One region of the Micromonospora sp. NPDC007230 genome, then DNA from elsewhere that is predicted to be linked to it. Evidence: predicted binding sites of a transcription regulator. Region 1 holds the regulator's gene; the other holds the start of a gene.
The links. Region 1 encodes HrcA, which represses chaperone genes, less so after heat shock. Its sites were predicted from a motif close to GGTTNGCACNCTCNNNNNGAGNGTGCNAACC; they were not measured.

Region 1 (14,859 bases):
CCACACCGTCTCGTCGGTCGTGGTGAGCGGCCAGCGCATCTCGTCGAGGGTCGCCGGGGCGAGCACCGCGCCGGCCGGGTCCAGCGCCGCCGGGTCGGCCAGGAAGGCGGCCCAGCGCGCCATGTCCGGCGCGGTGCTCCACATCTGCGCCGCCGGGGCCACCGCGCCGAAGTCGGTCGGCGGTTCCGGGTGCGCCTCGTCGGAGTACGCGTCGACCAGGAACCCGGTGGCCGCCCGCTCGCCCGGGGTGAGGCCGGTCCCGGTCAGCCCGAGCGGGACGAGCACCCGCTCGGCGAGCGCCTCCGCCCAGGTGCCGCCCCGCAGCCGGGCGACCAGCTCGCCGAGGAGGGCCATACCCAGGTTGGAGTAGTGGTAACGGCGGCCGGTCGGCAGCACCCGCTCCACCCGGGCCAGGTCGGCGAGCAGCTCGTCGACGCCGGGCGCCCGCAGGCTGTCCCAGACGTCGCCGTGCGGCTCACGTTGCAGGCCGGCGGTGTGCGACAGCAGCCGGCGTACGGTCAGCTCGCCGTGCGCCGGCAGGTCGAGGTGCCGCCCGATCGGGTCGTCCAGGTCGAGCAGCCCGTCGTCGCGGCACTGCATGACCAGCACGGCGGTGAAGGTCTTGGTGACCGAGCCGATCCGGAACACCGTCTCCGGGCCGAGCGGGCGGTCGTTGCCGGTCCCGCCGACCGTGCAGGTCCAGAGCGGCCGGTCCGCCCGGTGCAGGGCGGCCGAGACCGCTGGGATCCGCCCCTGGACCTGCGCCTGCCGCACCATCCGGTCGAGCCGGTCATGCACGGTGATCATGCGTGCAGTCTAGGGACGGCCTCAGTGGCAGAGCATCGGGCCGAGCGGCGCCCCGCCGAACACGTGCGCGTGCACGTGGAAGACCTCCTGGCCGGCGTACGCCCCGGTGTTGAACATCAGCCGGAAGCCGTCGGCGAGCAGCCCCTCCTCCTCGGCCACCGTGGCGGCCGTGGCGAGCACCTCGCCGGCCAGCCCGGGGTCGCCCTGGGCCAGGGTGGCCACGTCCGCGTAGTGCTCCTTGGGGATGACCAGCACGTGCGTCGGCGCCTGGGGGTTGATGTCCCGGAAGGCGAGGGTGGTGGCGGTCTCCCGCACGATGGTGGCCGGGATCTCCCCGGCGACGATCCGGCAGAACAGGCAGTCGGTTCCCATTCGGGCAGTGTAAGGAGGCGGCCCTGTTGACGGGTTCCGCCTGGGCGGGCCCGTTGTCAGCCGGCGCGGCCCGGTGCGGCACGATGGCGCGCATGACGGGACGGGCGGTACTGGTGACGGGGGCCTCGCGCGGCATCGGGCGTGCGGTGGCGCGGGCGTTCGCGGCAGGCGGGGACCGGGTGGCGATCCACCACCGGGACTCGGCGGAGCTGGCCGAGCGGGTACGCGCCGAACTGCCCGGCGAGGGCCACGTGGTGGTACGCGCCGACCTGACCGACCCGGACGCCGTCCGGGCGATGGTCGACGCGGCGGCGGAACGCCTGGGTGGGCTGGACGTGCTGGTCAACAATGCCGGCGTGTACGGCCCCCGGGACCTGCCGCACCCGGTCTTCGGCAACACCTACGAGCAGTGGCGCGAGCAGTGGCGGCTGGTGCTGGAGACCAACCTGACCGGGGCCGCCAACGCCACCTGGTGCGCCGCCCAGCACATGCGCGCGGGGGGTGGCCGGATCGTCAACGTCTCCTCGCGGGGCGCCTTCCGAGGCGAGCCGGAGCAGCCCGCGTACGGGGCGAGCAAGGCCGGGTTGAACGCGCTCGGTCAGTCGCTGGCGCTGGCTCTGGCCCCGTACGGCATCGCGGTGGCCACGGTGGCGCCCGGCTTCGTCGAGACGGACATGACCACCACCCACCTCAGCGGCGAGCGCGGCGACGCGATCCGGGCGCAGAGCCCGTTCCGGCGGGTGGCGCGCCCCGAGGAGATCGCCGCCGCGGTGCACTGGCTGGCCAGCCCCGAGGCCGAGTGGGCCTCGGGCACCATCGTCGACCTCAACGGCGCCTCCTACCTGCGCAGCTGACGACGGCAGAGCCCGATCCCTGATCTACCAGCGGCCGAGTCGGGCGGCGAGCACGCTGAGGGCGGCGACGCCGGCGGTGGAGGTACGCAGCACCGAGGGACCGAGCCGGACGGTACGCGCGCCGGCCTCGCGGAAGGCGGACAGCTCGGCCGGGGCGATGCCGCCCTCCGGGCCGACCAGCAGCACGATCTCGCCGGTCTCCGGCAGCTCGGCGCTGGCCAGCCGCTCCTCGGCCTCCTCGTGCAGCACGAACGCGGCGGCCGCCCCGGCGATCCGCAGAGCCACCGTCGGGGTCGACTCGTCGGGCGTACCGGCCACGATCGGCAGCCAGGCGCGGCGGGCCTGCTTGGCCGCCTCCCGGGCGGTGGCCGCCCACTTCTCCCGGGCCCGTACGCCCCGGTCGCCGCGCCACTGCACGACCGAGCGGGACGCCGCCCAGGGCACGATCTCGTCCACCCCGACCTCGGTCATCGCCTGCACGGCCAGCTCGCCCCGGTCGCCCTTGGCGATGCCCTGCACCACCACGAGCCGGGGGACGGACGCGTCGACGTACCCCCGGGAGGTGACCGCCAGGTCGAGGGTGCCCCGGCCGACGGCGGTGACCACCGCGGCGGCGGTGCCGCCCCGGCCGTCGGCGAGCAGCAGCTCCTCGCCGACCCGCAGCCGCTGCACCGTGGCGGCGTGGTGCCCCTCCGGGCCGTCGAGCGTCAGCGTGTCACCGGTGGGCAGCGCCTCGACCAGGAACAGCGGCGCCGACACCTCAGGCGTGCCCGTTGAAGGCGTCACGCATCCGGGAGAAGAAGCCGCCCTGCTTGGTCAGCTCGGCGACCTCCTCGCCGCGGGTCTTGGCGAACTCGCGCAGCATCCGCTCCTGGTCGGCGTCGAGCTTGGTCGGGGTGCGCACGTCGAGGTGGACGTAGAGGTCGCCCCGGCCGGTGCCGCGCAGGTGCGGTACGCCCCGGGCGCGCAGCCGCAGCGTGCTGCCCGGCTGGGTGCCGGACTTGACGTCCACCGTCTCCTCGCTGTCCAGCGTCTTGATGGTCAGCCGGGTGCCGAGCGCGGCGGCGGTCATCGGCACGGTGACCCGGCAGTGCAGGTCGTCGCCCTTGCGGGAGTAGACGTCGTGCGGCCGCTCGTGGATCTCCACGTAGAGGTCGCCGGCGGTGCCGCCGCCGGGGCCGACCTCGCCCTGCTGGGCCAGCCGGATCCGCATGCCGTCCTCGACCCCGGCCGGGATCTTGACGGTGAGCGAGCGGCGGGTCCGCACCCGGCCGTCGCCGGCGCAGGTCGGGCAGGGGTGCGGGATGGTGGTGCCGTAGCCCTGGCAGACCGTGCACGGCCGGGCGGAGACCACCTGGCCGAGGAAGGTCCGCTGCACCGACTGCACCTCACCCCGGCCGCCGCACGCCTCGCAGGTGGCCAGGTGGGTGCCGGCCGCGGTGCCCGCGCCGGAACAGGTGGTGCAGAGCACCGCGGTGTCGACGGTGATCGGCGCCTCGACACCGAACGCGGTCTCGTGCAGGTCCAGCTCCAGCCGCAGGATCGCGTCGGCGCCCGGCCGGGTACGCGGGCGCGGCCCCCGGCTGCCGCCGGCCGCCCCTCCGAAGAACGCGTCCATGATGTCCTGGAACCCGACGAACGGGCCGGCGCCGCCCGGGCCGCCCGGACCCGCGCCCCCACCGCCGGGCGCGAGCGGGTCGCCGCCCAGGTCGACGATCTGCCGTTTCCGGTCGTCCGAGAGGACCTCGTACGCGGCGTTGATGTCCTTGAACTTCTCCTGTGCCTCCGGATCCGGATTGACGTCCGGATGGAACTGCCGCGCCAGCTTGCGGTAGGCACGCTTGATCTCGTCGTCGGAGGCGTCCCGGCTCACGCCGAGAATGCCGTAGTAGTCCCTGGCCACTGCGTTCCGTGTCCTCATGTTCGTCTCGCGTTGCGCGGTCGTCGGCCACTTTCCGGCCGGCGGCCCTGACTGGTCAGTTCTGGGCCAGCAGATCGCCCACGTAGCGTGCCACGGCCCGCACTGTGGCGATGGTGCCGGGGTAGTCCATCCGGGTCGGTCCGAGCACGCCGAGTCCACCGACGATGGTGCTGCCGGGGCCGTAGCCGGTGCTGACCACGGAGGCGGCGCGCAGGTTGTCGATCTCGTTCTCGTCGCCGATCAGCACCCGGGTGGTGCTCGGCTCGGCCTCACCGATGAGCTTGAGCAGCACGACCTCCTCCTCGAGCGCCTCGAGGATGGGGCGCAGCGAACCCTGGAAGTCCAGCAGACCACCCCGGGTGAGGTTGGCGGTGCCGGCCAGCGCGATGCGCTCCTCGTGCCGCTCGACCAGCGTCTCCAGCAGCACGCTGGAGAGCGTGGCCATGGCCGGGCGCAGCTGCGGCGAGGACTCGTCCACCAACGCCTGGACCAGCGGCGGGGTGTCCGCCAGCAGGGTGCCGACCAGCTTCTCGTTGACCAGCCGGCGCAGGTCGGTGACGTCGTCGGCGGGGAGCGGCCCGGGCAGCTCGACCAGCCGCTGCTCGACCCGCCCGGTGTCGGCGATCATGACCACCATCAGCCGGGTGGTGGAGATCGGCACCAGTTCCAGGTGGCGCACCTTGGAGCGGGCCAGGCTCGGATACTGCACCACGGCGACCTGCCGGGTGAGCTGGGCCAGCAGCCGGACCGTGCGGTGCACCACGTCGTCCAGGTCGACCGCGCCGACCAGGAAGCGCTCGATGGCCCGGCGCTCGGCGGGGCTGAGCGGCTTGACCCGGGAGAGCCGGTCGACGAAGAGCCGGTAGCCGCGGTCGGTGGGCACCCGGCCGGCGCTGGTGTGCGGCTGCCGGATGTAGCCCTCCTCCTCCAGCACCGCCATGTCGTTGCGGACCGTGGCCGGGGAGACGCCCAGCTGGTGCCGCTCGACCAGGGCCTTGCTGCCCACGGGCTCCTGCGTGGCGACGTAGTCCTCGACGATCGCGCGCAGCACGGCGAGCTTGCGGTCGTCGAGACCCATCTCCCCACCTCCTGACGCGCCTCGGCCCGCCGGCGCGCGTCGCCACCCGATTGGATCAACGGCACGCGGTGCCGACTGAGCGTCTGGCACTCGACTGTAGCGAGTGCCAGTCTACGTCGGCGTGCCCGCCGACGCGATGATCAGCGACGGACCCCCGGTGCGGGCCGCCACGCAGTCACGCCCCCTGGGCCGAACAGCCGGACATCCCGGGCGATCTCCCCCTGGCGCGCCCTTGCCCACGGGACCTACCGTGACGTCCATGACTGAACCTCCTCGCCCTCCGGGAGCGGGGGACTCCGGCGCCCAGCCGCCGGAGGCGACCCCGCCGTCGGCACCGTTCGGCTCGTCGGCGGACGAGCCCCCCACCGCACCACTGTCCGGCGCACCGGCGGGGGGCGACTATCCCCCGCCCGGTGGCTATCCGCCGCCCTCCGGCGGCCAGCCGCCGTCGGGTGGCTACCCACCTCCGGGCGCTCATCCTCCGCCGGGCGGCCACGCCGCGCCCGGCGCCGGCTACCCGACCGGCGGCGGGTATGGGCCGCCCGCCGGCTACGCCAACAACGAAGACAAGACCTGGGCCCTGGTCGCGCACTTCGGCGGCGCGGCGGCGATGTTCATCAGCGCCGGGGTGCTGGGTTGGCTCCCGCCGCTGGTCTCGATGCTGGCCCGGGGCAACCAGTCCCCGACCGTGCGCCAGCACGCGGTCGCGGCGCTCAACTTCCAGCTGCTCTGGTCGATCGTGGGCCTCGTCGGCTGGATCCTGAGCTGCATCCTGATCGGCTTCCTCGGCGTCGGCGCGGCCGTCATCCTCGGGGTGGTGTTCGGCATCCTCGCCGGGGTCAAGGCCAACGAGGGCCAGCTCTACCAGTATCCGATGAGCCTCAGCCTGATCAAGTGACCCTGACCCGGCCGACCTCCGGGTCGGCCGGGTCCGGCATCGCTCAGGGCAGCAGGTCGCGGACCACCGCGTCGGCCAGCAACCGGCCGCGCAGGGTCAGCACGGCCCGGCCGGCCGTGTACGCGCCGGGGGCCAGCAGGCCTTCGGCCAGCGCCCGCTCGGCGCCGGCCCGGCCGGCCGAGCCCAGCACGTCCAGCGGCAGGCCGGCGGCGAGCCGCAGCCGCAGCATCACGTCCTCCATGTGCGCCTCGTCCCGGGTGAGCAACTCCCGGGCCAGGCCGGGCGACTCCCCGGCGGCCAGGCGCTGCGCGTACGCGGTGGGGTGCTTGACGTTCCACCAGCGCACGCCGCCGACGTGGCTGTGCGCCCCCGGGCCGAGGCCCCACCAGTCGGCACCGGTCCAGTAGAGCAGGTTGTGCCGGCACCGGGCCGCCGCGGAGCGCGCCCAGTTGGAGACCTCGTACCAGGAGAAGCCGGCCGCGTCGAGGGCGGCCTCGGCGGCCAGGTAGCGGTCCGCCGCCACGTCGTCGCTCGGGTACGGCAGCTCGCCGCGGCGCATCCGCGCGGCCAGCCGGGTGCCGTCCTCCACGATCAGGGCGTACGCGCTGACGTGGTCCACGCCCGCCGCCACCACCTGCTCCAGCGAGGCGGCGAAGTCCTCGGCGGTCTCCCCCGGCGTGCCGTAGATCAGGTCCAGGTTCACGTGGTCGAATCCGGCGTCCCGCGCCTCCAGGGCGGCGGCGGTGGCCCGGCCGGCGCTGTGCCGCCGGTCGAGGACGGCCAGCACCCCGGGCGCGGCGGACTGCATGCCGAGCGAGATCCGGGTGTAGCCGGCCGCCCGCAGCGTCTTGAGCGACTCCGGGGTGACCGACTCGGGGTTGGCCTCGGTGGTCACCTCGACGTCGGCGGCCAGCCCCCAGGTGCGGTCGATGCCGTCCAGGATCCGGGCCAGGTCGTCGGCGGGGAGCAGGGTGGGCGTGCCGCCGCCCACGAAGACGGTGTCCACCCGGGGCGGCGGGCTGTCGTCCAGCACCCGGCCGGCGAGGGCCAGCTCGGCCAGGACCGTGTCGGCGTAGCTCTCCCGGCTGGCCCCGCCGCCCAGTTCGGCCGCCGTGTACGTGTTGAAGTCGCAGTAACCGCACCGGCTGGCGCAGAACGGGACGTGCACGTACACCCCGAAGCCGCGGGCGCCGACGGCGCGGCGGGCGGCAGGGGGCAGCGATCCGTCCCGCGGGACGGATTCGCCTTCTGGAAGGACGCCGGGCATGGCCACTAGTGTGCCCGGCATGACCTCTCCGGACGCTCTCGTGCGGGTCGCCACGGCCCGTGGGGTGACCACCCTCACCCTGGACAGCCCGCACAACCGCAACGCGCTCTCCACCCCGCTGATGACCGAGCTGCTGGCCGGGCTCGCCGCGGCGGTCGCCGACGACGCGGTCCGGGTGATCGTGCTGGACCACACCGGGCCGGTCTTCTGCTCCGGGGCGGACCTCAAGGAGACCGCCGCCGCGTACGCCAGCGGGACGGTGCCGGCCGGGATGCTGGGCGACGTGCTGGTGGCGGTCCGGGAGTGCCCGAAGCCGGTGCTGGCGAAGGTGGCCGGGCCGGCGCGGGCCGGTGGGCTGGGGCTGATCGCCGCGGCCGACCTGGCGGTCTGCGCCGAGGCGGCGACGTTCGCCTTCACCGAGGTCCGGATCGGCGTGATCCCGGCGGTGATCTCGGCGACCGTGCTGCCGCGGCTGCACCCCCGGGCCGCCGCCGAGCTGTACCTGACCGGCGACATCTTCGACGGCCGGCGGGCCGCCGAGATCGGCCTGGTCACCGCCGCGGTGCCGGCGGACGACCTGGACGCCGCGGTGGGCCGCTACTGCGCCTCGTTGGTGAAGGGCGCGCCGAACGCCCTCGCCGGCACCAAGGAGCTGCTGCGCCGGCCGGCCGCGACCGACCTGCGCGCGGAGATCGCCGAGTTGGGCACGCGGTCCACCGGGTACTTCCTCTCGGCCGAGGGCCGGGAGGGCGTGGCCGCGTTCCGGGAGAAGCGGCCCGCCGCCTGGGTGCCCACCGGAGACTGAGGCCGACGGGTCTCCGCACGTGGGGCCGAACGCGGTCGGTGGCGGGGCGGTGACGGAACGGGAGACAACCGGTCGGACGACCCGGTTGGTGCGGCACGGGACGTACGCTTGTCGGACTGTCGGGACAGGGGGTGCGGGTGCGAACTCGGGTTGCGGTCGTGGCAGGCGGTGTGGTGGTGGCGGTCGTCGCCCTGCTCGGCGTCTGGTTCGTCACGAAGCAGTTCGGGCAGCACCTCCGCCTGCCGATGGCCAGCCGGACCTGCACCGTGCAGGCCGACGGGCGGGTGGTGCTCAGCGCCGAGCAGATGGCCAACGCGGCCACGATCGCGGCGATCGGGGTGCAGCGGCGGATGCCCGAGCGGGCCGTGGTGGTGGCGCTGGCGACCGCGTACCAGGAGTCGCACCTGCGCAACATCGCGCACGGCGACCGGGACTCGCTGGGCCTGTTCCAGCAGCGCCCGAGCCAGGGCTGGGGCACCCCCGAGCAGGTCCAGGACCCGCGCTACGCGGCGCGGAAGTTCTATGCCGCGCTGAAGAAGGTCCGGGGCTGGGAGGAGATGCGGGTCACCGAGGCCGCGCAGCGGGTGCAGCGGTCGGCCTACCCCGAGGCGTACCAGAAGTGGGCCGACGAGTCGGAGGTCCTCACCCGCGCGCTGCTCGGCGACGCTACCGCCGCGGTGGCCTGCACCGTCGGGCTGACGCCGACGATGCGCGGGCCGGCCGCGGCGACGGCCCTGGTGGAGAGCCTGACCCTGGACTGGGGGCTGTCCGGCCTCACCCCACCGACCGATCTGACCGGGTTCGCCGTCCCGGCGGCGGACAGCCGCAACGGCTGGCGGTACGCCCACTGGCTGGTCTCCCACGCCGACGACCACGGGGTGAAGCGGGTCCGCTTCGGCGACCTGGAGTGGACCGCCGAGCACGGCACCTGGGACAAGGTGAAGGGCAGCCGGGCCGCGTCGACCCAGGTGCTGGCGGAGGTCTTCGCCGCCACGTGACCCGGGCCCGGGCAGCGCGGCCGCCAGCCGGTGCCGACGCCGCCGGCGAGCGCCAGGTGGCCGTCGGTGAGCGGTTGCAGGCCGGCGAGGGCGCGCCGGTCAGCGGCGGGCGGCGCCGAGGCGGCGAAGGACCTTCGCCCGGATCGGCTCGGGCAGCTCCGGCACGTCGGCCAGCCGGGGCAGCAGCTCGGGCTCCAGCGTGGTCGCCCGGAACACCTCGCCGATGGTCACCCCGTGCGCCGGGCGTTCCACCACCTCCACCGGGTCGCCCGCGCCGGTCTCCCCCTCGCGCAGCACCCGCAGGTACGCCCCGGGCGCGGCCCGGACGGTGAACCGCTTGATCAGGTCCGGTACGCCCCAGAAACCGGCGAAGGTGGTGCACGGGGTGCGCGGCCTGGTCACCTCAAGCAGGGCGGAGCCGACCGCCCACCGCTCGCCGATGACCGCCCCGGTGACGTCCACCGCGGAGGTGGTGAGATTCTCGCCGAAGGCGCCCGGACGCAGCGGCCGGCCCAGCTCGGTGGCCCACCAGCCGGCGTCCTCCGCGGCGTACGCGTACACCGCCTGGTCGGGGCCGCCGTGGTGGGCCCGCTCGCCGATGAAGTCGCCGGCGACCCCGTCGAACCGGACCAGCACCGGGCCGTCGACCGGCCGCTTGTCGATCCCGCTGCGGCCGCTCGGGTCGCCCGCCCACTCCGCCTCGGTCACCACGCCGAGGTTCACCGCCGCCAGCCTGCCCGTCATGGCGGTCAGCCTACGGGCACCACGCCGGGCGCAGGAACCGCGCCGAGCGGGGCCCCTGCTCGACGGGACGCGTCAAGCCGGGCCCGTTCCGGGCACCTCAGCCCTTGACCGCCCCGGCGACCAGGCCGGAGACCATCCGGCGCTGCACCAGCAGGAAGAAGACGATCACCGGCAGGGTGAACAGTGTGGAGGCGGCCATCACCGAACCCCAGGCGGTGTCGTCCCGACCGAAGAAGAACGTCATCGCCACCGGCAGGGTGTACTTGTGCTGGTCGTTGACGAAGGTCAGCGCGAAGATCAGCTCGTTCCAGGCGGTGATGAAGGAGAAGATGCTGGTCGCCACCAGCCCGGGCGCGACCAGCGGGAAGAGGATCCGGCGGAAGGTCTGGGCCCGGCTGGCGCCGTCGATCGCCGCCGCCTCCTCCAGTTCCTTCGGCACCGCGGCCACGAAGCCGCGCAGCATCCACACCGCGAACGGCAGCGAGAAGCCCAGGTACGTGAGGATCAGGCTGGGCAGGGTGTTGTAGAGCCCGAGCCGCTGGATCATCAGGAACAGCGGGATGACCAGTGCCTCCAGCGGGATCATCTGGACCACGAGCAGCAGGATCAGGAAGGTGGTCCGCAGCCGGAACCGGAACCGGGCCACCGCGGTCGCCGCGAGCAGCGCGACCAGTCCGCTGAGCAGCACGGTCGCCACCGCGACCAGCACGCTGTTGAGGAAGAAGTCGGTGAACGTCACGCCCGGGATCAGGTTCCCCGTGAGGATCTCCCGGTAGTGCTCCAGGGTGGGCTCGGCCGGCACCGGACGCGGGGTCGCCGAGAAGATCTCCCGGTTGGGCTTCAGCGAGGTGGCCACCATCCAGTAGACCGGGAACGCCGCGAAGAGCGCGACCAGCAGGCCGGCACCGTTGAGGGCGATCTTCTTCACTACTCGTCCTCCTGCCGGAGCACCATGCGGACGTACAGGGCGGTCACCGCGAGCAGGATCAGGGTGAGGATGACCGCGATCGCCGACCCGAGGCCGTACTTGGGCGGCGGCGAGAACGCCTCCGCGTACGAGTAGATCGAGAGCATGAACGTCGACCGGTCCTGGGTGCCGCCGGCCAGCACGAACTGCTGGGTGAAGACCTTGAAGTCCCAGATGGTGGAGAGCACCACCAGGATGCCGAAGACCGGGCGCAGCATCGGGAAGGTGACGGACCAGAAGACCCGCCACGGCCCGGCCCCGTCCACCCGGGCCGCCTCCTGCAGTTCGCTCGGCACGCTCTTCAGCCCGGCCAGCACGCTCACCGCGATGAACGGGAACGAGTGCCAGACGACCACCAGGGTCAGGATCGCGAAGAACAGCAGCGGGTCGTTGAACCAGCCGTAGCCGGTCCAGTCACTGCGCCCGAAGAGCGTGGTGGAGAGCCCGTCCGGCAGCTTGTTGAACAGCCAGGTGACCAGGCCACTGGTGTCGTCGAAAATCCACTTCCAGACGATGGTGCCGGTCAGCGCCGGGGTGGCCCAGGCGAGCATCACGCAACTGGCGACGAAGGTCGCCATCTTCTTGCCGAGGCGGTTGAGCAGCAGCCCGACCAGGGTTCCGATGATCATCGTGAGCACCACGGTCGCCACGGCGAAGAGCACGGTGTTGCGCAGCACGGTGCGGAAGAACGGATCGCCGAGGATCTGCGCGTAGTTGGCCAGGCCCACCCACGGCCACTCGCGGTCCCCCCGCAACTGTCGGACACTGTCCAACTTGTAGAAGGACATCATCACGACCTGACCGAGCGGCCAGAGCAGCAGTACCGCGATGACCGCCAGACAGGGCAGGAGCAACAGGTACGGGAGATGGTCCACCCGGCGGCGGCGCCGCGCAGGGGTCTCCCGCGCGGCGCCCGTCCCGGTGGCCTCGGTCAGCGTCGTCACTTGGCGTTGAGGATGCTTTCCATCTCGGTGGCCGCGTCGGCGGTGGCCTTCTCGACCGTCTTCTGGCCCTTGATGACCGAGCTGTTCATGGCCTGGGTCACCGTCTTGGTCCGGCTGACCTCGACCCACTTCGGGGTGAGCGGGGTCAGCTTGGTGTTCTGCATGGCGGTGGCGAACGCCCCCATCACCTTGTCGTTGGCGTAGTTGCCGCCGCCGACGAGGTCCTTGTAGACCGGGAAGAAGCCGAGGCTGCTGGCGAACTCCTGGTCCTTCTGCTTGCTCAGCAGCACGGTCAGGTAGTCCCAGGCCAGGGCCTGCCGCTTGCTGTCCTTCCACAGCGCGATGTCGGAACCGCCGGCGAAGGCCGGGGCCGGCTTGCCGTCCGGACCCGGGATGGGGAACGTGCCCCACACCTTCTCGATGTCCGGGTTGTCCTTCTTCATCGCGCCGCCCTGCCAGCTACCGGCGAACGCCATGGCGGCGTTGCCGGTGGCGAACTGGGTCCGGGCGTCGACCTCGTTCCAGCCGGCGGCGGCCGGCGGGGCGACCTTGTGCACGGTCACCAGGTCGGTCCAGAACTTGACCGCCCGCTGCGCCTCGGGGGTGTTGTAGCCGGACTTCCAGGTGTCGCCCTGCTTGGTGGCGATCTCCCCGCCGGCGGCCCAGAGGAAGGAGTAGAACGGCAGCTCCGAGTTGCCCGGCAGGGCGATGCCGTACTTGCCCGGCTTCTTGGCCTGCACCGTCTTGGCGGCGGCGACCAGCTCCTCCCAGGTCGTCGGCGGCTGCACGCCGGCCTCGGCGAACCAGTCGGTGCGGTAGTAGATGGCGCGTACGCCGGCGTACCACGGCACGCCGTACTGCTTGCCGTCGAGCTGGGCGTTCTTCACCAGGTCGGGCAGGATGTCCTTGCCCTCGGCCCAGCCGTTGAACTTGTCGGTGACGTCGGCGAGCGCCTCCTGGGCCGCCCAGCCCTGGGTCTCGGTGTTGCCCAGCTCGGTGACGTCCGGTCCTTCCCCGCCGGCCAGGGCGGCCTGGAACTTCTTCGGCGCCTCCAGCCAGGGGATGTACTGCACCACCACGTCGGTCTCGGGGTGCTTCTTCTTGAACTCGGCCTCGACGCTGTCGAGGAACTTGGTCTGGGCGTCGCCGCCCTCGCCCATCATCCAGACCGTCAGCTTGCTGTTGTCCGCGGCCTTCTCGTCGTCCCCGGAGCCACCGCAACCGGCGAGCACCATCGCGGCCGAGGCCACGATGGCGGTGACCGGCGCCAGCCGCTTCCACCTGTTCACGCCTATATCTCCCTCGCGCCGTTTGGCACTAACCTTCTCCGCCGCACCTTAGTAGGAAAAATTCCTTTACGACAGGGGGCAGTGTGTGGGCGGGGGCCTGGCGACGGTATCGCAGCCCGCGGCTCCGGCGGCAGGGGTGACGCCCGGGCAGGTCAGGCCGGACACGCCAGCGGGCGCCCGAACTGGTCGGGCGCCCGCTTCAGCGTTTGTCGGGGGTCGAGGGTGTGGGTCAGTAGCGCGAGACGCTGCGCCGACCACCGATCCCGGCCACCAGGGCCACGGCGATCGCGGCCAGCACCACCTGGACCAGCAACTCCATCCAGTCGACGCCGGCGGTCTCGGTCGCGATGCCCAGGGCCCGGGCCAGCACGGTGCCGAGCAGCGCCGCGCCCACGCCGATCAGCATGTGCAGCCAGATCGGCATGTTCTGACGGCCCGGCACGACCAGGCGACCCAGCGCGCCGACGATCAGACCGACGATGAGCGCGGTGATGATTCCGGTGACGGTCATGGTCGCTCTCCTCCTAAGATCTGCCACACGTTGTCGTGTGTTGTCTGTCGTGACCGCTAAGTTCCCGACCGGCCGAAAACCCAAACCGATCTGCCGCCCGACCGATGGCACCCGGTCGATGCCCGGGCCCGGATCCGTTTCCCCGACGGGACGATTGCACAGGTGGCGCGGGGTGCCGACCCGATCGGACGGTGCGGCGTCCCAGGACGGAAATTCACCTCCGGGTACGCGCAAAGGCCGGCACCCCGACCGCGGGACCCGGATACGGGTCACCGTGGCGGGGCGCCGGCCATGCGTCGGCGTACGGCGAGGGCCTACTTCTTGCCGGCGGGCTTGCCGTCCCCGGAGTCGGAGGAGAGGGCGGCGATGAAGGCCTCCTGCGGAACCTCCACCCGGCCGACCATCTTCATCCGCTTCTTACCTTCCTTCTGCTTCTCCAGCAGCTTGCGCTTACGGCTGATGTCACCGCCGTAGCACTTCGCGAGCACGTCCTTACGGATGGCGCGAATCGTCTCCCGGGCGATCACCCGACTGCCGATGGCGGCCTGGATGGGCACCTCGAACTGCTGGCGCGGGATCAGGGTGCGCAACTTGGCCGCGATCGTCGTGCCGTAGTTGTACGCCTTGTCCTTGTGCACGATGGCGCTGAACGCGTCCACCGGCTCGCCGTGCAGCAGGATGTCCACCTTGACCAGATCGGACGCCTGCTCGCCGGAGGGCTCGTAGTCCAGCGAGGCGTACCCCTTGGTGCGGCTCTTGAGCTGGTCGAAGAAGTCGAAGATGATCTCGGCCAGCGGAAGGGTGTAGCGCAGCTCCACCCGGTCCGCGGAGAGGTAGTCCATGCCGAGCAGGCTGCCCCGGCGGCCCTGGCACAGCTCCATCACCGCGCCGACGTAGTCGTTCGGGGTGAGCACGGTGGCCCGGACCGTCGGCTCGTACACCTCGGCGATCTTGCCGGTCGGGTACTCGCTGGGGTTGGTGACCACGATCTCCTCGCCGTCCTCCTGGATGGCCCGGTAGACCACGTTCGGCGCGGTGGAGATGAGGTCGAGGTTGAACTCCCGCTCCAGCCGCTCCCGGATGATCTCCAGGTGCAGCAGGCCGAGGAAGCCGCAGCGGAAGCCGAAGCCGAGCGCGCCCGAGGTCTCCGGCTCGTACGTCAGCGCCGCGTCGTTGAGCTTGAGCTTGTCCAGCGCCTCACGGAGGTTGGGGTAGTCGGACCCGTCGATCGGGTAGAGGCCCGAGTAGACCATCGGCTTCGGGTCCTTGTAGCCACCCAGCGCCTCGGTCGCCGGCCGGGTGTTGATGGTGACCGTGTCACCCACCCGGGACTGGCGCACGTCCTTCACACCGGTGATCAGGTAGCCCACCTCGCCGACGCCGAGCGCGCCGGCCTTTACCATC
Region 2 (14,859 bases), on a different contig from region 1:
GCTGGGCTCGCACCTGGTCGCCTCGGGCGTCGCCCCGAGCCGCCTCGACCTGCCCGCCGACTCCGCGATGCCGCTGACCGTGGTCAGCGTCTGAGCGGGAGGGGCTGACGTGATCGTCCGGATGTGGGAGGCGAGGGCCGAACCGTACGGCTTCGCCGACCTGATCACCTGGGTCTGCGAGACCGTGCTGCCCGAGTTCGAGCACGACCCGCTGCACCTGTCCAGCGAGGTGTTCTCCTCCACCGACCACCGCCTCGTGGTCATCTCCAAGTGGCGGAGCAGCCCGCGGAACCTGCCGGACCCGCCGCCGACACTGGTCGCCCGCCCGCCGCACGCCTGGGACTTCACGCAGGTCGATCGCTGATCCGGCGCTGCCGGCGAGCGGCGGGAATTGGTTGGCGTGGCCCGGTGCCGGCCACCTAGCGTCGGGGCGTCATGCGTTTCTCACCGGCCGGCGATCCCGGCACCCCCGACGCCCGGTCCGCCACCCGTTACCTGGTCTGGCTGGCCGGTCGACACCCGCTGATCTTCGGTGCCGGCCTGGCGCTCGGCGTCGTCTGGATGGTGGCGCAGGCGCTGATGCCGGCCGCGGTCGGGCGGGCCGTCGACGCCGGCCTCACCCACCGCGACCCGGACGCCCTGCTGCGCTGGGGGCTCGTGCTGCTGGGGCTGGGCCTCCTGCAGGCCACCGCCGGCATCCTCCGGCACCGGTGCGCGGTGCACAACTGGCTCGGCGCCGCGTACCGGACCGTGCAGGTCGCGGTCGACGCCACCAACCGGCTCGGGGCCGCGCTGCCCCGCCGGGTCGCCGCCGGCGAGGTGGTCAGCATCGGTACGGCCGACATCGAGCACATCGGCAGCGCCATCGACATCACCGCCCGGGGCGCCGGGTCGGTGGTGGCGATCGTCATCGTGGCGATGATCCTGCTCACCGCGTCCGTGCCCCTCGGGCTGGTCGTGGTGCTCGGCGTGCCGCTGCTCATGGGGCTGGTGGCGCTGCTGATCCGGCCGCTGCACCGGCAGCAGGGGGCGTACCGGGACTCGACCGGCCGGCTCACCGCCCGCGCCGCCGACATCGTCTCCGGGCTGCGGGTGCTGCGCGGCGTGGGCGGGGAACCGGTGCTCGGCGCCCGCTACCGGGAGCAGTCCCAGGCGCTGCGCGCCGACGGCCTGCGGGTGGCCCGGGTGGAGTCGCTGCTCCAGGCGGCGCAGATCCTGCTGCCCGGTGTCTTCCTGGTGCTGGTGACCTGGCTGGGGGCCCGGTTCGCGCTGGCCGGCGAGATCAGCGCCGGTCAGCTCGTCGCGTTCTACGGCTACACCGCCTTCCTGGTCAGCCCGCTGCGCAACCTCACCGAGGCGGCGGACAAGCTGACCCGGGGGCACGTGGCCGCCCGCCGGGTGGTCCGGTTGCTCCGCCTCGCCCCGGAGTTCACCGACCCGGCCCGCCCGCGGCCGCTGCCCGACGGGCCGGGCGAGCTGGTGGACGTCCGGTCGGGGCTGGTGCTGCGGCCGGGTCGGCTCACCGCGCTGGTGGCCAGCGTCCCCGAGGACGCGGCCGAGATCGCCGACCGGCTCGGCCGGTACGTCGACGGGGACGTGACGCTGCACGGCGTACCGCTGCGGGACGTGGCACTGGCCACGGTGCGCGAGCGGATCCTGGTGGTCGACAACGACGCGCAGCTCTTCACCGGCCCGCTGTGGGTGGAGCTGGACCCGCACGACCGGGGCGACCGGGCCGCGGTCGAGGCGGCGCTGGCCGTGGCCGGCGCGACCGACATCGTCGACGCGCTGCCCGGCGGGCTGGACAGCCAGGTGGCCGAACGCGGCCGGGAGTTCTCCGGCGGGCAGCGGCAGCGGCTGCGGCTGGCGCGGGCGCTGGTCGCGGACCCGGAGACGCTGATCCTGGTCGAGCCGACCAGCGCGGTGGACGCGCACACCGAGGCGCGGATCGCCGACCGGCTGTGCGCCGCGCGCCCCGGCCGGACCACGCTCGTCTGCACCACCAGTCCGCTGGTGCTGGGCCGTGCCGAGCACGTGGTGTTCGTGGAGGACGGCAAGGTGGTCGCGGAGGGCCGCCACGACGAACTGCTCGCCGTCGAGCCGCGCTACGCGGCCACGGTGAGCCGGGAGGAGGACCGGTGAGCGCCGCCCTGCCCGTCGCCGACGCCGGCCAGGTCCGCCGGTACGCGCGTACCCTGGTCCGCCGGCACCCGCGCGGGCTGGCCGCCGCGCTCGGCCTGCACGCGCTCGCCGCGGCCGCCGGCCTGGTCGCGCCCCGGCTCCTCGGCGACCTGGTGGAGGGGATCTCGCGGGGCGTCGGCACCGTCACCGTCGACCGGATCGCGCTGGCCATCGCCGGTTTCATCGTCGCCCAGTCGGTGCTGGTCCGCTTCGCCCACCTGGCCTCGGCCCGGCTCGGCGAGCGGGTCCTCGCCGAGCTGCGCGAGGAGTTCGTCGAGCGGGTGCTCGCCCTGCCGCTGGCCACGGTGGAGCGCGCCGGCACCGGCGACCTGCTCACCCGCACCTCCCGGGACGTCGCGGCGCTCTCCCGGACGGTGCGGTTCGCCGTGCCGGAGACGCTGATCTCGGCGGTCACCGTGCTGCTGATCCTCGGCGCGTTGCTGCTGACCGGCCCGCTGCTGGTGCTGCCCGCGCTGCTCGCGGTCCCGGTGCTGGTCGCCGGCACCCGGTGGTACCTGCGCCGTGCGCCGGCGGGCTACCTGCGGGAGAACGCCGCGTACTCGGACATCACCGACGGGATCAACGAGGTGGTGGAGGGCTCCCGGACCACCGAGGCACTGCGTCAGCAGGCCCGCCGCCGGGCCCGCACCGACGCGGACATCCGCCGGTCGTACGCGGCCGAGAAGTACACCCTCTACCTGCGCACGGTCTTCTGGCCGGTGGCCGAGTTCGGGTACGTCGTACCGGTGGTGGCCACCCTGCTCATCGGCGGCTGGTTTTATCTCAAGGGCTGGGTGAGCCTCGGGCAGGTCACCGCCGCCACCCTCTACGCCCAGCAACTGGTGGATCCGGTCGACCGGCTCCTCGCCTGGCTGGACGAGCTGCAGGTCGGCGGCGCCTCGCTGGCCCGGCTGCTCGGGGTGGCGGCCGACCCCACCGCCGAGCCGGCCGACGCCCCGGCGGCGTCCACCGGTCGCGGGCCGGGGCGGGGTGACGGCCGGGTGGCCGCCCACGACGTCCGGTACGCCTACCGGACGGGACACGACGTGCTGCACGGCGTGACCCTGGTGCCCCGGCCCGGGGAGAAGCTGGCCATGGTGGGCCCGTCCGGCGCGGGGAAGTCCACGTTGGGGCGGCTGCTGGCCGGGGTGCACCCGCCCCGCTCCGGCTCGGTCACCGTGGACGGCCGTCCGCTCACCGGCCTGCCCCTGGCCGAGCTGCGCAGCCACGTCGCACTGGTCAGCCAGGAGCACCACGTCTTCATCGGCTCCCTGGCCGAGAACGTGGCGATGGTCCGGCCGGACGCGGAGCCGGCCCAGGTACGCGCCGCACTGGTCGCCGTCGACGCGCTGGGCTGGGCGGAGGCGTTGCCGGACGGGCTGGACACCCTGGTCGGGGCGGGCGGGCACCCGCTCTCGCCCGCCCAGGCGCAGCAGCTCGCGCTGGCCCGGCTGGTGCTCGCCGACCCGCACACGCTGGTGCTGGACGAGGCCACCTCGCTGATCGATCCGCGCGCCGCCCGGGCGCTGGAGCGCTCCCTGGCCGCCGTGCTGGCGGGGCGGACGGTCATCGCCATCGCGCACCGGCTCTTCTCCGCGCACGACGCCGACCGGGTGGCGGTGGTGGAGGACGGCCGGATCACCGAGCTGGGCTCGCACGACGAACTGGTCGCCGCCGGCGGCTCGTACGCCGCGCTCTGGCGCTCCTGGCACGGCTGAGGGCTAGAAGTTCACCCGCCGGGGTGATCGGTCAGCCGACGTCGAGGGGGTCGGCGAGGAGGCGGTCGAAGGCCAGCTCGGCGGCCCCGATCAGCGCCGCGTCCGCGCCGAGCTTGGGCGTACGCAGCCGCACGTGCTCGAGGCAGGCGGGCAGCCCGTTGGAGTTGAGCCGGCTGCGGACCTGGGCGGCGGCGGCCAGGTAGAGGTCGCGCATGGTGCCGCCGAAGATGACCATCTCCGGGTTGAAGATGTTGACCAGGTTGGCCACCCCGAAGCCGAGCCAGTCACCGGCCTGCCGGACGGCGACCTGGGCGCGGGCGTCACCCCGGTCGGCCGCGTCGAAGACGGCCAGCATCGCGTCCCGGCCCCGGGCGTCGGAGCGGCCGGCGGCCCGGAGCAGCCCGTGCTCGCCGATCTCGGTCTCCCAGCAGCCCCGGCGGCCGCACTCGCAGCGGGCCCCGTCGCGGACCACCACCATGTGGCCGACCTCGCCGCTGTAGCCGCCGTGCCCGGTGAGCCGCCGGCCGCCGGCGATGATGCCGGCCCCGACGCCGACGTCCCCGTACAGGTAGATGACGTTGTCGCAGCCGGCCGCGACGCCTCGGGCGTGCTCGGCGAAGGCGGCCACGTCCGCCACGTTGCCGACGGCGATCGGTACGTCGGTGCCCAGTTCGGCGGCGAGTGCCGCGCCGATCGGCTCGTCCACCCAGCCGGTGGTCGGGCTCAGCCGGACCAGCCCGTCCTCCCGGCGGACCATGCCGCAGACGGCGACACCGGCCCCGATGCAGATGGAGCCCGCCGGCACCGACTGGTGCATCTCCTTGACCGCGCCGGCCAGCAGCGGCGCGGCCTCGCCGGCGACCAGGTTGCGGGGCCGGTCCAGCTCCCGGCGGTCGAGCACCACACCGCCGAGACCGATCCGCGCGGCCCGCAGCCGGTCCACCTCCACGCTGTACGCGTACGCGTAGACCCGGGCCGACTCGGGCCGGACGACCAGCGAGGGTCGTCCGGCCCGGCCGGTCTCCTTCGGCGCCCCCTCGCTGACCAGACCGGCGCCAGCCAGGTCGGCGGTCAGCGCGCCGATGGTGCTGCGGTTCAACCCCAGGGCGGTGGTCAGCTCGGCGCGGGTGGTGGCGCCGTGCACGTGCACGTAACGCAGCAATGCGCCCAGGTTCTGCCGACGGATCTCGTCCTGGCTCGGTCCTGCGCGCATTGCCACAGCCATTTCCGTAAGCGGTTCAGCGGGTGCCGGTGGCGGCGGCCCGCCGCCGGGACAGTGCGTCGATGGTGGCGGCGCCGAGCAGGACGATGCCGGTGACCACGTACTTGACGCCTGAGCTGTATCCCATCAGGCCCATCCCGTTGTCAATGACGGCGATCACCGCACCGCCGAGCACCGCGTCGAGCACCCGGCCCTTGCCGCCGAAGAGGCTCGTGCCGCCGATGACCGCCGCGCCGACGGCGTAGAGCAGGACGCTGCTGCCACCCGTGTTCGGGTCGACCGAGTTGGCCCGGCTGGCCGCGACGATGCCGCCGATGGCCGCCATGGCGGAGCAGATCACGAAGACCGAGATCCGGATCCGGTCGACGTTGATGCCGGCGCGGCGGGCCGCCTCCCGGTTGCCGCCGACGGCGTAGACGTGCCGGCCGTAGCTGGTGCGCTGGAGCACGAAGGTCCAGACGATCAGCAGCACCGCGATGACCGGCACCACGATCGGTACGCCCTTGAGTGAGGTGATCAGGACGTTGCGGCTGCGCTCCAGGTTGAGGATGAAGACGGCGGCACCCAGGATCAGCGCCAGCGCGCCGATCCGGGCGAGGACCACCGCGATCGGGTCGGTCAGCAGGCCACGGACGGAGCGCTGGCGGTGCCGGAGCAGTTGGACCGCCGCGTAGCCGGCGACGCCGACGGCGGCGAGCAGCCAGCCCACCGCCGGGGGGAGGTTCCGGTTGGCGATGGCCAGCAGCACGTCGTCCCGCACCGAGATGTTCTTGCCCTCCTCCACGAGCATCAGCGCGATGCCCTGGAAGGCGAGGAAGCCGGCGAGGGTCACCACGAAGGAGGGGATGCCGACCTTCGCCACCAGCAGGCCGAGCAGCGTGCCGATGACCACACCGGTGGCGATCGCGGCGAGCACCGCCACGTACCAGGGGTAGCCGAACACGGTCACCACGTTGGCCAGCACGGCGGCGCAGACCCCGCTGGCGAAGCCGGCGGAGAGGTCGATCTCGCCGAGCAGCAGCACGAAGACCAGCCCCATCGAGATCAGGGTGATCGCCGCGCCCTGGGTGAACAGGTTGGCAAAGTTGCCGGCGGTGAAGAACGACGGGCGCACGATCGAGAAGGCGGCGCAGAGCAGGACGAGCATGCCGACGGCGGGGAGCGCGCCGATGTCGCCACCGCGTACCCGGCGCCAGTAGTTGTGGAGGTGGCTGCCGACGGTCGGTGCCGGCGCGACGGCGGCGGGGCCTTCCTTCTGCACGGCGGTGGTGGTCATCGGAGGGCTCCTGGGGTCGTGTCGGCGGGCTCGGCGCCGTTGCCGTTGCCGCCCGGCGCCGAATCGGCGGCGAGGCCGAGGCTGCCGGAGCGGCCGGCGGTGATCAGCTCGACCACCTGCGAGTGGGTGATTTCGGTGGTCTTCACCTGGGCGACCATCTGGCCGAGGTAGAGCGCGGCGATCCGGTCGGAGACGGCGAAGACGTCGTTCATGTTGTGCGAGATGAGCACCACCGCCAGGCCGTTGTCGGCCAGCCGGCGGACCAGTTCGAGCACCTGGGCGGTCTGCGCGACGCCGAGCGCGGCGGTCGGCTCGTCCAGGATGACCAGCTTGCTGTTCCACAGCACCGCCTTGGCGATCGCCACGGTCTGGCGCTGGCCACCGGAGAGGCTGGAGACGTGCTGGCGCAGCGACTTCACCGTACGGACGCTGAGCCCGGCCAGGGTCTCCGCGGCCATCTGCTCCATGGTCGGCTCATCGAGCACGATGCCACTGCGCTTCTCCCGGCCGAGGAACATGTTCTGCACGATGTCGAGGTTGTCGCAGAGCGCGAGGTCCTGATAGACGACCTCGATACCGAGCGCGGCGGCGTCTCGGGGGCCGTGGATGCCCACCGGCTGGCCGTTAAAGAGGAACTCGCCGGCATCCGTGGGGTAGATGCCGCTGATGCACTTGACCAGGGTCGACTTGCCGGCGCCGTTGTCGCCGACCAGCGCGGTCACCTCACCGGCGTGGGCGGCGAAGGCGACGTTGCGCAGCACCTGGACGGGACCGAAGCTCTTGTCGATCCCGCGTAGTTCCAGCAGGGGGCTCGCGGACACGGGGGTCTCCTTTGGACGGAGGGGAGGTCTCGGGTCCCGTCCGGAATGCTGCCCGGCACGGGATCGTCCCGTGCCGGGCAGCACTGCCTGAAGCGGGGTACGGAAGGTCAGCTGATGCCGGCGTCGGCGCACAGCTTTGCGTACGCCCCGGTGCAGAGCTCTTCCTTGGTCACATAGCCGTCGGCCACGACGTCCTTGACGTTGTCCTTGTAGATCGCCTTCGGCTCCAGCAGCACGGCCGGCACGTCCCGGCCGCTCTCCGGGTCCTTGACGGTCTGGCCGGTGTCCTTCGTCTTCCCCTTGGCGAGACCGATGGCCAGGTCCGCGGCGGCGTCGGCCTCCTGCTTGACCGCCTTGTAGACGGTCATGCACTGGTCACCGGCGAGGATGTTCTGCAGGCCCGGGGCGGTGGCGTCCTGGCCGGTCACCGGGACCTTGCCGTTGAGCTTGTTCTTCTTCAGCACCGAGATGGCCGCGTTGCCGAGGCCGTCGTTGGCGGCGAGCACCCCGTCGATCTTGCCGCCGGCCTTGGTGAGCTGCTGCTCGAAGATCGTGGCGGCCTGGGCGTTGTCCCACTCCGGCACGGAGTCGTCGGCGGCCTTGGTGTACTCCTTCGAGTCGAACTTCGGCTTGAGCACCGAGTCGTACCCGTTCTTGAACAGGGTGGCGTTGTTGTCGGTCGGCGAGCCGTTGAGGTAGGCGATCGCCGGGTTCTTGGCGCCCTTGTCGGTCAGGCACTTGCTCAGGCCCTCGCCCTGGAGCTTGCCGACCGCCTCGTTGTCGAAGCTGACGTAGTACTGCGCCGACCCGCCGAGGGTGAGCCGGTCGTAGTCGATGGTGGCTACGCCCTGGGACTTCGCCTTGTCCAGGACGGCCTTGCCGGTGCCGGAGTCCAGGTTGACGATCATCAGGACGGTCACGCCGTTGGTGATCATCTGGTCCGCGATGGTCTGGAACGCGGTCTTGTCGTTCTGGGCGTTCTGGATGTCGGAGTCAACGCCCGCGGCGTCGAAGGCCGCCTTGAGGTACTTGCGGTCCGCGGTCTCCCAGCGGGCGGAGGACTTGCTGTCCGGGAGGATGACGCCGATCTTCGGCTTCTTGGCGCTGCCGGCCTGGTCGGAACCGCCGTTGTCGCCGCAGGCGGCCATGCTGCCGGTGGCCAGCAGGCCGACGGCGGCGAAGGTGAGGAAGCCCTTGCGCATGTGCACGGGTCCTTTCCGGGGGTGGGGGAGTGGTCGATGGTTTGTTGTGTCCGGCAACGTATTCCCGTATGCGTGACGAGCGCAAGACTGCCGAGGTCGGTAGTTTGTTGGCGGCGGTAACAATTCAGCAACGCCACTGTCACCCGGCTGAGAGCGCTCCCCGCACGAGGTGCGGGAACGCCCGTGGAGCGACTCCGGGGTGGATCAGGCGGCGGCGATCGGCGCGGTGACGGCGTCGGTCAGCGCGACCAGATCAGCCGGGGCGAGTTGCAGTTGCAGGCCGCGGCGACCCGCCGAGACGTAGACGGTCGGGTGGTCCAGGGCGGACGCGTCCACCACCGTGGGCAGCCGCTTGCGCTGACCCAGCGGGCTGATCCCGCCGCGCACGTAGCCGGTGGCCCGCTCGGCCACGACCCGGTCCGCCATGGTCGCCCGCTTGCCGCCCGCCGCGGCGGCCAGTGCCTTGAGGTCCAGCTCCCCGGTGACCGGCACGACCGCCACGGTCAGCCCGCCGTCGACCTCGGTGACCAGGGACTTGAACACCCGCTCCGGCGGCACCCCGAGGGCCGCCGCGACCAGCGCGCCGTAGTTCGGCGCGTCCGGCGAGACCTGGTACGGGTGGGTGCTGTGGCTGATCTTGCGCTTGGCCAGCAGCGCCGTCGCCGGAGTGCCCTGTCCCGCCATGCCCGACAAGCTAACCCCGCCCGGGCCGGCGGGGCGAGTCGAAATCCCGGCTCAGCCCGGCACCGGCTGGCAGATCAGCACGGTCGGCGCGCCGCCCACCCGGGTGAGCATCAGGCTGGCCGCCGCCTTGCCGGCGAGCTTCAGGTCCCGGCGCAGCTGCTCCGGCTCCAGCGCCGAGCCGCGCTTGAGGATCTCGACCCGGCCCACGCGGCGCTCGCGCAGCAGGGCGCGCAGCCGCTTCAGCGAGAACGGCAGCACGTCGGTGACCTCCAGGCAGCGGGCGTACGGGGTGGCCACCGGCGCGTCGGCGTACAGGTAGGCGATGCTCGGGTCGGCGAGTGTCGCGGACAGCTCCGCGGCCAGCTCGGCGACCAGGTGCGCGCGGACCACCGCCGGGTCGGGGTCGTACACGTACCGCCGGACCGCGCCCACCGGCGCCTCGGCGTCGCCGGAGCCGGTGAGCTGATGGCAGGGCGCCGCTCCGCTGCCGGCGGCGTGGAGCGGGGGCCCTTCCGTCAGCACGGTCGCGCGGCGGGGCACCTCGGCCAGCTCGCCGCACCAGAGGGCGGCCTCGACCAGGTCGCCGGCCACGCTGACCCACTCCGCCTCGGCGCCCGCCGGGATCAGCGCGTGGTCCAGCCCGGGGGCCACCTTCACCACGGTCCGCGGCACCCGCTCGGCCAGCCCGGTGACGAAATCCCAGGGCGGCGAGTAGGCGTTCGGATCGAAGATCCGCCGCCCGGTGCCGGCCGCCCGTCGCGCCGGGTCGCAGAAGACCGCGTCCACCCGGGTCACGTCGAACGCCGTCGCGTCCCCGCACTCGACGGTGAACAGGTCGGCCAGCCCGGCCGCCTCGGCGTTCGCGGCGGCCATCGCGGCGGTCGCCGGGTCGGCCTCCACCCCGTACACCCGGATGCCGGCGCGGGCGGCGGCGAGTGCGTCGGCGCCGAGGCCGCACCCCAGGTCGGCGAGGGTGCGCACGCCGGCGGCGCGCAGCCGCGCGGCCCGTCGGTCGGCGACCACCCGGCGGGTGGCCTGCTCCAGCCCGGGGCGGGTGAGGAACATGCCGGCGGCCTCGGGCCCGAACTTGCCGACCGCTCGGCGGCGCAGCTCGGCCTGGGTGAGCGCGGCGGCGGCCAGCCCGGCCGGGAACCCCGCCGAGCGGAGCCGGGCCGCCGCGGCCAGCGGGTCGCCGCCGGCCACCTCGGCGGCCGCCGCGAGGGCGGCCGACCCCTCGGGGGTACGCAGCGCGGCGAGCTGGTCGAGATCCACCCGCCCATTCTCCCGCCGGGGGCGAAGGTGTGGGCGACACGGGGCCGTTCCGTTGGCACTCTCCTTGACGGAGTGCTAGCCGAGGAATAACCTGCGATTAGCACTCTCACCCTGAGGGTGCCAACGCCCGGGCCCTGGTGTCCGGGGGTTGAACGCCAGGCGGACCGGCACCCGCGACGACGGCCCCGCCCGGTGGCATGTGGCAGATTGACGCCGGTCGGCGTGTCGACCGGCAACGAAACCAGTACCCCAGGAGGGTATGCCCGTGACTACCGCGACCAAGGTTGCGATCAAGCCGCTCGAGGACCGGATCGTGGTCCAGGCGAACGAGGCTGAGACCACCACGGCGTCGGGCATCGTGATCCCCGACACCGCCAAGGAGAAGCCGCAGGAGGGCACCGTCCTCGCTGTCGGCCCGGGCCGGATCGACGACAAGGGCAACCGCGTTCCGATCGACGTGAAGGTCGGCGACACCGTCCTGTACTCGAAGTACGGCGGCACCGAGGTCAAGTACGCCGGCGAGGAGTACCTGGTGCTCTCCGCCCGCGACGTCCTCGCGGTCATCGAGAAGTAAGCAACCGATCAGTGTCGTTGCCCCGGTCCGGCTCGCCGGGCCGGGGCAGCGTCGCTTCGAAGGGATACCGATGGCGAAGATCCTCAGCTTCTCGGACGACGCTCGGCACCTGCTCGAGCACGGTGTCAACGCTCTCGCGGACGCGGTCAAGGTCACCCTCGGCCCGCGCGGGCGCAACGTCGTCCTGGACAAGAAGTTCGGTGCACCGACGATCACCAACGATGGCGTGACCATCGCCAAGGAGATCGAGCTCACCAACCCGTACGAGAACCTCGGCGCGCAGCTGGTCAAGGAGGTGGCGACCAAGACCAACGACGTCGCCGGCGACGGGACCACCACCGCGACCGTGCTGGCCCAGGCGATGGTCCGCGAGGGCCTGCGCAACGTCGCGGCCGGCGCCAACCCGGCCGGCCTCAAGCGGGGCATCGACGCGGCGGCGAACAAGGTCTCCGAGGCCCTGCTCGGCCGGGCCGTCGAGGTGGCCGACAAGGAGTCGATCGCGCACGTCGCGACGATCTCCGCGCAGGACGCCACCATCGGCGAGCTGATCGCCGAGGCGATGGAGAAGGTCGGCCGCGACGGTGTCATCACCGTCGAGGAGGGCTCCGCGCTCACCACTGAGCTGGAGGTGACCGAGGGCCTCCAGTTCGACAAGGGCTTCATCTCGCCCAACTTCGTCACCGACGTGGAGGGGCAGGAGTCGGTCCTGGAGGACCCGTACATCCTGATCACCACCCAGAAGATCTCGGCGATCGAGGAGCTGCTGCCGCTGCTGGAGAAGGTCCTCCAGCAGAACAAGCCGCTGCTGATCATCGCCGAGGACGTCGAGGGCCAGGCGCTGTCCACCCTGGTGGTCAACGCGATCCGCAAGACCCTCAAGGTCTGCGCGGTGAAGGCTCCCGGCTTCGGCGACCGCCGCAAGGCGATGCTGCAGGACATGGCGATCCTGACCGGTGCCGAGCTGGTCGCCCCGGAGCTGGGCTACAAGCTCGACCAGGTCGGTGTGGAGGTGCTCGGCACCGCCCGCCGCGTGGTGGTCGACAAGGAGACCACCACCGTCGTCGACGGTGGCGGTCGGGCCTCCGAGGTCGCCGACCGGGTCGCCCAGATCCGCAAGGAGATCGAGGCCTCGGACTCCGAGTGGGACCGGGAGAAGCTGGCCGAGCGGCTGGCGAAGCTCTCCGGTGGCATCGCGGTCATCAAGGCGGGCGCGGCCACCGAGGTCGAGATGAAGGAGCGCAAGCACCGCATCGAGGACGCCATCGCGGCGACCAAGGCCGCGGTGGAGGAGGGTACGGTCCCGGGCGGCGGCGCCGCTCTGGCCCAGATCCTGCCGGCGCTCGACGACGACCTCGGCTTCACCGGTGACGAGAAGGTCGGCGTCTCGATCGTGCGCAAGGCGCTGGTCGAGCCGCTGCGCTGGATCGCCCAGAACGCCGGCCACGACGGCTACGTGGTGGTGCAGAAGGTCGCCGGCAAGGAGTGGGGCCACGGCCTCGACGCCGCCAAGGGCGAGTACGTGGACCTGGTCAAGGCCGGCATCATCGACCCGGTGAAGGTGACCCGCAACGCGGTCACCAACGCCGCCTCGATCGCCGGCCTGCTGCTCACCACCGAGAGCCTGGTGGTGGAGAAGCCGGAGAAGGCCGAGCCGGCCGCCGGCGGTGGGCACGGCCACGGCCACGGTCACGGCCACCAGCACGGCCCGGGCTTCTGATCCCCCGTACGGCCTGAGTCAGGGCACACCGCCCACGCGGTGTGCCCTGATCCGTATCTGCTTACGGAACGCTGACGTGGCTGGCGGTCGGCCGCTGGGCGCGCCCACACTGGTCGGCGTGAGCAGCATGTCCCGCCGCCGGGCGGCGCTGGCCGGGGTCACCGCCGCGGCCGTGGCGATCGGCTCGGCCGAGCCGGTGGCCGTCCTCACCGGCCCCAGCTCGGCGCCACTGATCGCAGTCGGCGGCCTGGTGGTCGACCTGGTGCCCGAGCCGCTCAAGCAGTTCGCCATCGCGCTCTTCGGCCGGTACGACAAGATCGCCCTGCTGGTCGGGACGGCGGTGCTGCTGGCCGCGTTCGCCGCGCTGCTCGGCGTGCTCGCGGCCCGGCGACTCTGGACCGGCCCGGCCGGCATCGCCGGGTTCGCCGCCCTCGGGGTGGCCGCCGCGCTGACCCGGGCCGGCGCGGACGCCGCCGACGCGCTGCCCTCGCTGGTCGGCGGCGGGCTGGGGGCGCTGACGCTCTGGGCCTTCGTCGCCGGCCCGCTGCGGGTGGATCCCGGGCCGGCGGCCCCGGACGCACCACACCGGGCCACCTCACCCGGGCCCACCCCACCCCCGGCCGTCGCCGCGCTCGCGCGGGAGGAGCCCGTCGCGGGGTGGGAGCCGCTGGAGCGCGGCGACCCGGGGCCGCGGCGGCGGTTCCTGCGCGACGTCGGCCTGCTGGCCGGGACGGCGGCGGTGGCCGGGCTCGGCGGGCACTGGCTGGCCGGCCGGCGGGGCGTCTCGGCGGCCCGGCAGGCGGTGGCCCTGCCCACCCCGGTGGCGCCCGCCCCGCCGGTGCCGGCCGGCGCGGACCTGTCGGTGAGCCGGCTCGCCCCCTACGTGACCCCGAACCGGGAGTTCTACCGGATCGACACCGCCCTGGTGGTGCCGCAGGTGGACCCGGCGACCTGGCGGATGCGCATCCACGGCCGGGTACGCAAGCCGATCGAGTTGAGCTTCGCCGACCTGCTCGCCCGGCCGATGGTCGAGCGCTACGTGACGTTGGCCTGCGTCTCGAACGAGGTGGGCGGGGACCTGATCGGCAATGCCCGGTGGCTCGGCGTACCGATCAAGGAGTTGCTGGACGAGGCCGAGCCGGAGGAGGGCGCGGACCAGGTGGTCGGGCGCTCGGTCGACGGCTGGACCTGCGGCACCCCGACGGCGGTGCTGCGGGACGGCCGCGACGCGCTGCTCGCGGTCGGCATGAACGGCGAGCCGTTGCCGGTCGAGCACGGCTTTCCGGTGCGCATGGTGGTGCCCGGGCTCTACGGGTACGTCTCGGCGTGCAAGTGGGTGACCGAGCTGGAGCTGACCCGCTTCGCCGACTTCGACGCGTACTGGGTGCCGCGCGGGTGGTCGGCGCAGGCGCCGATCAAGACCCAGTCGCGGATCGACACGCCGCGCCCGCGCAACCGGCTCACCGCCGGCCCGGTCACGGTCGCCGGGGTGGCCTGGGCGCAGCACCGGGGCATCCGGACCGTCGAGGTACGCGTCGACGGCGGGCCCTGGCAGCAGGCGACGCTCGCCCCGGCGGTCTCGGTGGACACCTGGGTGCAGTGGTCGTGGCGCTGGGCCGCCACCCCGGGCGAGCACACCCTCCAGGTACGCGCCAGCGACGCCGACGGCGAGACCCAGCCGGGGGAGCAGCGGCCGGTCGCGCCGGACGGGGCCACCGGCTGGCACACGGTACGGGTCACCGTCGGCTGAACCGGCCGACGGACGCCGGGTCGATCTCCACGACGGGCACGTGCGCGGCGAGGGTGGCCGCCGCGGGTGGCTGGCGGCGCGGGGCCGGAGAGACTCTGCTCGCTCGCTGTGGAGCTGATGTCGTGAACGACTCACGCGCGTGCCGAGTCGTTCGTGATGTCAGCTCGAAAGGGAGCGGGAACCTGCCTCCCCGCGCGGAGCCGGCGTCGCCTGGCGGGTCCGGCCCGACGGCGCACACACGACGCCGCGCCCGGAGTTCGGGACGCGGCGTCGGGATGGTCGGTTCGGCCGGTCAGGCGACCTTGCGCTGTTCCGGCACGGTGGATCTGTGCGGTTGGCCGAGCCGGGCCTCCAGCCGGGCCACGTCGACCCGGGTGTGCCGGCGGTCGGCGAGGTCCTCCCAGCCGAGGGCGAGCAGTCGGAGCCGCTCCGCCTCGCTGAA

Region 2: the regulator HrcA is predicted to act here: its motif matches at 10,472-10,502, upstream of groES (co-chaperone GroES).

What each region holds. Positions count from the first base shown of each region.
Region 1 covers NZ_JBIAFE010000026.1:68,618-83,476, reverse strand. The annotation lists gene ACFYML_RS29490 (serine hydrolase domain-containing protein) at 1-807, opposite strand, end outside; gene ACFYML_RS29485 (histidine triad nucleotide-binding protein) at 829-1,179, opposite strand; gene ACFYML_RS29480 (SDR family NAD(P)-dependent oxidoreductase) at 1,272-2,033, shown strand; gene ACFYML_RS29475 (16S rRNA (uracil(1498)-N(3))-methyltransferase) at 2,058-2,792, opposite strand; gene dnaJ (molecular chaperone DnaJ) at 2,794-3,936, opposite strand; gene hrcA (heat-inducible transcriptional repressor HrcA) at 4,010-5,032, opposite strand; gene ACFYML_RS29460 (DUF4870 domain-containing protein) at 5,292-5,930, shown strand; gene hemW (radical SAM family heme chaperone HemW) at 5,974-7,197, opposite strand; gene ACFYML_RS29450 (enoyl-CoA hydratase-related protein) at 7,217-8,002, shown strand; gene ACFYML_RS29445 (hypothetical protein) at 8,134-9,000, shown strand; gene ACFYML_RS29440 (MOSC domain-containing protein) at 9,100-9,744, opposite strand; gene ACFYML_RS29435 (carbohydrate ABC transporter permease) at 9,842-10,672, opposite strand; gene ACFYML_RS29430 (carbohydrate ABC transporter permease) at 10,672-11,655, opposite strand; gene ACFYML_RS29425 (sugar ABC transporter substrate-binding protein) at 11,652-12,944, opposite strand; gene ACFYML_RS29420 (GlsB/YeaQ/YmgE family stress response membrane protein) at 13,174-13,455, opposite strand; gene lepA (translation elongation factor 4) at 13,770-14,859, opposite strand, start outside.
Region 2 covers NZ_JBIAFE010000001.1:92,913-107,771, reverse strand. The annotation lists gene tsaD (tRNA (adenosine(37)-N6)-threonylcarbamoyltransferase complex transferase subunit TsaD) at 1-94, shown strand, start outside; gene ACFYML_RS00510 (hypothetical protein) at 110-364, shown strand; gene ACFYML_RS00505 (ABC transporter ATP-binding protein) at 436-2,142, shown strand; gene ACFYML_RS00500 (ABC transporter ATP-binding protein) at 2,139-3,899, shown strand; gene ACFYML_RS00495 (ROK family protein) at 3,931-5,112, opposite strand; gene ACFYML_RS00490 (sugar ABC transporter permease) at 5,138-6,397, opposite strand; gene ACFYML_RS00485 (ATP-binding cassette domain-containing protein) at 6,394-7,218, opposite strand; gene ACFYML_RS00480 (sugar ABC transporter substrate-binding protein) at 7,326-8,420, opposite strand; gene ybaK (Cys-tRNA(Pro) deacylase) at 8,625-9,104, opposite strand; gene ACFYML_RS00470 (methyltransferase domain-containing protein) at 9,156-10,376, opposite strand; gene groES (co-chaperone GroES) at 10,636-10,950, shown strand; gene groL (chaperonin GroEL) at 11,021-12,667, shown strand; gene ACFYML_RS00455 (molybdopterin-dependent oxidoreductase) at 12,786-14,417, shown strand; gene ACFYML_RS00450 (WhiB family transcriptional regulator) at 14,710-14,859, opposite strand, start outside.